One region of the Chelativorans composti genome, then DNA from elsewhere that is predicted to be linked to it. Evidence: riboswitches for the same ligand, from Rfam matches in the RefSeq annotation. Region 1 holds a riboswitch; the other holds the start of a gene.
The links. A riboswitch is a leader RNA that binds a small molecule or an ion and turns the genes downstream of it on or off. The one in region 1 is predicted to bind cobalamin.

Region 1 (3,292 bases):
ACGTCGACGCACTCGCCGAAGGTATCGGCAACGACGGGGTGATCATCCCTGCCCTGCTGAAGCAGCTCAGGACACGGATGAAGGAAGAATTCCGCCCCCATCTCCACTTCGGCGCGACCAGCCAGGATGCGATCGACACGGGGCTGGCGCTGCGGCTCGTCAAGGCCAACGACATCATCGACCGGCGGATCGAGGACGTGATCGACGCGCTCCAGGCGCTCGAGGCGCGGGATGGCGACATTGAGGTAATGGCGCACACGCGCATGCAGGCGGCCATTCCGGTGACAGCGGCGCGCAAGATTCGCTCGTGGCGGGATCCGTTGATTCGGGACCGCGCCCGCTTCGCCGAGAGCCGCGGCGACGTCGAGGTGCTCCACTTTGGAGGAGCTGCCGGAACACTGGAAAAGCTCGGCGACAGGGGAACGGCCGTGACGGCCGACATGGCCGGGGAGCTTGGCCTGCGGGCAGTGGACCATCCCCGCCATTCCGAACGCGACGGCATCGCCGCCTACGCCTCGGCGCTGTCGCTGATCACCGGCAGCCTTGGCAAGTTCGGCCAGGATGCCGCGCTCATGGCGCAGAACGAAATGGGCGAAATCGAGCTTGCCACCGGAGGCGGCTCGTCGGCCATGCCGCACAAAAAGAACCCGGTTCCGGCCGAGGTGCTGGTGACGCTCGCGCGGTTCAATGCGACGCTTCTTTCCGGCATGCACCACGCGCTCGTCCACGAGAACGAGCGGTCGGGCGCGGCCTGGACGCTCGAATGGATGATCCTGCCGCAGATGGTGGTGGCAACCGCCGCGGCACTCCGGCTGGCAGGTTCGCTGGCGCGCTCCATCTCATTCGTGCGAGGGTAAGCCCTTCTGGGACCGCTTGTTTTCCGTCGCGGTTCTGGGCGGAAAACCGGTGCCCACTTTTCCTGGAACCGCTTGTCTCTCTGTCGCGGTTCCGGACGGAAAACCGGTGCCCACTTTTCCTGGAACCGCTCAGGCGGATTGACCCCGTGCCGTTCCATTCGTTATATCGCGGAATACTCAAGGTGCCGTGCGCCCCGGGCGTACGGGTAAAAGGGAATACGGAGGGCATTTCGCCCGCAAGCCGTAGCTGCTCCCGCAACTGTGAGCGTGGAGGTCTCTCCACAGGCCACTGGACGCAAGTCCGGGAAGGCGGAGACACCGACGAAACGCGAGCCAGGAAACCTGCCTTGAGGCGTCACCTACCGGATGCGGGAAGCTTCCGGGGCTGTGGTCTTCGCAGTGGTGACGGCAAGTCATCGCTGGCGAAGCCGGGACACCAACCCCTTCGTCCAGCAGGGAACAACCGTTTTCTGGAGGGGCAAGCCGTGTCCTCGCGCATTCGATTCCATTCTCTTCTCGCCACGTCCGCCATTTCGCTCGTCGTTGCCGCCCTGCCGGCTGCCGCGCAGGAACTCAGGCTCGACACGATCGTCGTCACCCCCAACCGCGCACCGGCCAAGGCGAGCGAAATAGGCTCCTCGGTCACGGTGATCGACGAGAAGACCATCGAGGAGCAGTCACTGCCGACCGTCAGCGACTACCTCGTGACCGTGCCGGGCGTGACCATCGCCAGCCAAGGTGGCAAGGGGTCCCTCAGCACGCTGATGGTGCGCGGACTGCCGGGCGAGTATGTGAAGACACTCATCAACGGCATCGATGTCTCGGACGTGACCTATACCAAGGTGCAGTCCCATCACGGGCAGTTTCTTGCCGGCATCATGGACCACATGGAGGTTCTCAGGGGCTCGCAGAGCACGCTCTACGGATCGGAAGCGATTGCCGGCGTGGTCGATATCCAGACGCTCGGCGGAGTCACGGTCGGAACACACCACCGCATCGGCGTCGAAGGCGGATCGCACGGGACGGTGCTCGGCACCTACCGGCTGGACGCCGGATCGGACGAGGGGCAGTTCGGCCTTGCCCTGGCGGGACTTCACACGGACGGGTTCTCGGCCGCCGCACGCGGGACGGAGAATGACGGGTTCAAGAACATCACGGGGACCGTGGCCGGCCGCTATGAGGTCAGTCCGGATCTCACGCTGTTTGCCAGCGGACTCATCATTGACAGCCGCACCAGGTTCGACGATGCCTATCCCGCACCGGACTTCGTGGTGTCCGACAGCCTCGCATATTCAACCTACCGCCAGATTGCGGGGCGAGCTGGCGCAGAATTCACGCTCTTGGATGGACGGCTGAAGAATACCATTTCGATCCAGCACAGCCGGACCGATCGTGACAGCATTTCCAACCCCGCTCCGGAATATTTCGTCACCGATACGTTCCGGGGTGGCCGCACCCTGATCGACTACATGGGATCGGTCGAGGTGACACCGGATGTGCAAGTGAACTTCGGCGCAGACTGGCAGCACCTCACAGCCGACACGTCACAGGGGATCCATCGCAGCGCCAATCTGGTAGGCGGCTGGGCGGAGGCCATCTACTCCCCCATCGATCCCCTCACCGTCACGCTCGGGGCGCGCTACGATCACCACAGTACCTTCGGCGGACATGCGAGTTGGCGTGCCACGGGCTCCTACCGGTTCGAGGATACGGAAACCCGACTCCACAGTTCCGTAGGCACCGGCTATCGCGCGCCCAGCCTGTACGAACTGTACAACGGCGCTTCCGGCAATCCGGACCTGCAGCCGGAAACGAGCCTGAGCTTCGATGCCGGCGTGGAGCAGACGCTGCTGGATGGCAAGCTGGTCGCCGATGTCACCTACTTCCAGATCGACGTGAAGAACTACATCGAGTGGGTGATGACCGATCCCAACACCTGGCGGGGTCGGTACAGCCAGGAGCGCGGCGGCCGCCTGCGCTCGCGCGGCGTGGAAGCCTCGCTGCGCTATGCCGCCACAGACTGGCTGGATCTCACCGGATCGTACACCTATACCGACGCCAGGCAGGCTGACGGAAGCAGGCAGGTCCGGGTCCCGCGGAACGACTTCCGTATTGGCGCCACCATTCGCCCGGCCGAGAAATGGACGATTTCCGCTTCGGCGCGAATCGTACTGGACACCATCGACTACAGGAATGACGGCTCCCGCATCCGTGATCTTGACGATTATGTCCTGATCAATGCCAAGATCGCGTACAAGCCGAACGAGAACACGGAGTTCTATGTTCGTGCCGAAAACCTGCTCGATCAGCATTATCAGGTGGTGGACGGGTACAACACGGCACCGCTGTCCGTTTTCGCTGGCATCAAGGCGAGCTTCTGACATGAGTGACGGGCGCTGGTCAGCACTGCAATTTCTGGCTGGCGCCATCGTTAT
Region 2 (3,292 bases), on a different contig from region 1:
CCATACTTCAAGGTGGACCCGTTCAATGGGGGTGGATCATTCTCACCCTGATCCCCGAGATGTCCGACCCTGCAGGCTGGAAGGTCTCAATGTGAAGAAAATTGTCACTGCGACACCCCTCGCATTTGATGCGACGTTGCAGGCTGTTCACGTCCACGTCACCAAAAAGCTGGATCACGTCCTCCGGCCTGTAGTAGCTCACCCGCCGGCACGAATGGCACTGCACCCGCAAGAGCAGGCGATGTTCCACCATCCTTGAGAGCGGGTAGCCGTAACCGGGAGCGAGTCGATTGACCATGTGGAACAAAAAAGAACATTTGTCCGTAAGTCAACGACCTTGCTCGATCGTGTGGTCTGCCCATTGTGATGGGTGCAGCGGCTCGCTCTTTATGACGGGAAAGCGAAGGGCGGGAGCGACGCATGGTAGCCCTTGTTTTCCCAGAAAGGAAAGATGCGGGCAGCTGCGGCAAGACAGCTATCGCCCACTCTCTTGGACTGATCATTGGACACCGAGCACGGTCGGGTACTCGATGACTATTGTCCACGATGCCAAGGATGACTTTGCCACTTCCCCTCTGCTTCACAAACTCCCTGTCCTGGTGAGTGAGACCGAAGAGCGGATGGCCGTGAGCATTGCCGCCGCTATAGAATCGCTATGAGGACTCGAGCCGGGCCGATGAATGATCGCCTTCTGCCCCGCGCAATACGACCGATGAGACCTTGATTCGAGGTAGAATCTAGGCCGATGGAATTGAAAGGGGTGGGTGGCGCTTGCAGGATATTGACATGCATGGCATGCAATTAACAATATCTTGTTGTCATGGTCTTCCGAGTCGGAGCTGACGAGGGAGCCAAGAGGGAAGCCGGTGGAAGTCCGGCGCTGCCCCCGCAACTGTAAGCAGCGAGTTGCTGTCGCTACGTGTCACTGGTGTCGAGGCACCGGGAAGGCCAGACAGCGGCGATGACCTGCAAGCCAGGAGACCTGCCATGACATGGACGACCAACCTCGGGCGGGGTGTTCCCGAAGGTGCGCATCGCGGCGTCTGACGCCGCGCCTCGGCGTTCCTTCGCAGTCCCCGTCCTCAACGCCACGGGGATTACATGCTGGCAACCAACACAGTTTCAATCGACGGCACCGCGCAAGCACCTTCTCGTCCGCTGGCGGCGGCCGTTGCCGATGGACTCGGCTATCAGGTCGTTCGGAGGAATGGTTCCGTCTCACCCTTCGACCCCAACAAGATTTCGATCGCACTCACCAAGGCTTTCCTCGCCGTGGAAGGAGCAGCGGCTGCTGGATCGCGGCGCATTCACGATACTGTGGAGGAGTTGACCCGCAGTGTTGTCGCGGCCCTCACCCGCCGCGGCGAAAGCCGCATCTTCCACATCGAGGACATCCAGGACCACGTGGAGCTTGCGCTGATGCGTGGGGGACATCACAAGGTGGCCCGCGCCTATGTGCTCTATCGCGAGGAACGCGCCCGCCGGCGGGCTAAGGAGGAGGCCGCTGCCGGACAAGTGCAGTCCGAACTCCATGTCCGCATCGAGAATGGCGTTTTCGTCCAACTCGACGAAGATCGCCTCAGGGCGATCATCCGCGAAGCTTGCGAAGGGCTTGATGGCGTTTCGCCTGATCCCGTGCTTACCGAGACCCGACGCAATCTCTACGACGGCATCACGCAGGATGAGCTGTCGCTCGCGCCGATCATGGCAGCACGCACGCTGGTCGAGAAGGAGCCGAACTATGCCTATGTGGCCGCCCGTCTTCTGCTCGATCGCCTGCGCCGTGAGGCGCTGACATTGGTCTCCGGCCGGGCCGAACAAGCGACACAGGCCGAGATGCACACCCGCTACGAGAGCTATTTCCCCGAGTTCATCCGCACCGGTGTTGAGGCGGGTCTCATCGATCCCGAGCTCGCGCGTTTCGATCTCAGGCGAATGGCGGCGGCGCTGAAGCCCGAGCGCGACCTCAACTTCCAGTACCTGGGCCTGCAGACGCTTTACGACCGCTATTTCCTGCACCGGGACGGCAAGCGGTTCGAGCTGCCGCAAGCCTTCTTCATGCGCGTTGCCATGGGGCTCGCGCTGCGGGAGATCGACCGGGAGGAGAGGGCGATCGAGTTCTACAACCTCCTGTCGTCCTTCGATTTCATGGCTTCAACGCCGACCCTCTTCAATTCGGGCACCACGCGGCCGCAGCTCTCCTCCTGCTTCCTGACGACGATGGGGGACGACCTGGACGCGATCTTCAAGGGCATCAGGGACAACGCGCTGCTTGCCAAATATTCCGGCGGCATCGGCAATGACTGGACTCAGGTCCGCGGGCTTGGCGCGCACATCCGCGGCACCAATGGCAAGAGCCAGGGCGTGGTGCCGTTCCTCAAGGTCGCCAACGACACGGCCATCGCCGTCAATCAGGGCGGCAAGCGCAAGGGCGCGGTCTGCGCCTATCTGGAGACGTGGCACATCGACATCGAAGAGTTCCTGGACCTGCGCAAGAACACTGGTGACGACCGCCGGCGCACCCACGACATGAACACGGCCAACTGGGTGCCGGATCTGTTCATGGAGCGTGTCGAGGCGGATGCCGAATGGACACTGTTCTCGCCCGACGAGGTGCCGGATCTGCACGACCTTTACGGCCCTGCCTTCCGCAACGCCTACGAGGCCTATGAGGCCAAGGCGGAGTGGGGCGAGATCAGGGTCTTCCGCAAGGTGCGCGCGGTCGATCTGTGGCGCAGGATGCTTACCATGCTGTTCGAGACGGGGCATCCGTGGATCACCTTCAAGGATCCCTGCAACATCCGTTCGCCGCAGCAGCATGCGGGCGTGGTGCATTCCTCCAACCTTTGTACCGAGATCACCCTCAACACGTCAAAGGACGAGGTGGCGGTCTGCAATCTCGGTTCCGTCAATCTCGCCAACCATGTCCGAAGCGATGGCCTCGACATGGAGCGGCTGGAGCGGACGGTGAAGACCGCCATGCGCATGCTCGACAATGTCATCGACATCAACTTCTACACCATCCCGGAAGCGCGGGCTTCAAACCTCCGGCATAGGCCGGTCGGTCTCGGCCTGATGGGCTTCCAGGACGCGCTGCAGAAGCTCCGCGTTCCCTATTCCTCGGAAGAAGCAGTCGAGTTTGCCGACCGGTCGATGGAGGCGATCAGCTATTTCGCCATTTCGGCCTCGGTCGATCTCGCGGCTGAGCGGGGACGCTATTCGAGCTTCGAGGGCTCGCTGTGGTCGAAGGGGATCCTCCCGATCGATTCCATCCGTCTGCTGAAGGAAGCCC

Region 2: linked by a shared signal. The riboswitch ahead of ABD906_RS10115 (ribonucleoside-diphosphate reductase subunit alpha) and the one ahead of ABD906_RS09100 (TonB-dependent receptor domain-containing protein) in region 1 are both predicted to bind cobalamin.

The regions. Positions count from the first base shown of each region.
Region 1 is NZ_BAABGS010000021.1:134,009-137,300, reverse strand. Features, by position in the region: gene ABD906_RS09105 (3-carboxy-cis,cis-muconate cycloisomerase) at 1-857, shown strand, start outside; cobalamin riboswitch at 1,021-1,221, shown strand; gene ABD906_RS09100 (TonB-dependent receptor domain-containing protein) at 1,343-3,238, shown strand; gene ABD906_RS09095 (ABC transporter substrate-binding protein) at 3,240-3,292, shown strand, end outside.
Region 2 is NZ_BAABGS010000046.1:64-3,355, forward strand. Features, by position in the region: partial or broken gene ABD906_RS10110 (hypothetical protein) at 1-259, shown strand, start outside; cobalamin riboswitch at 805-1,004, shown strand; gene ABD906_RS10115 (ribonucleoside-diphosphate reductase subunit alpha) at 1,102-3,292, shown strand, end outside.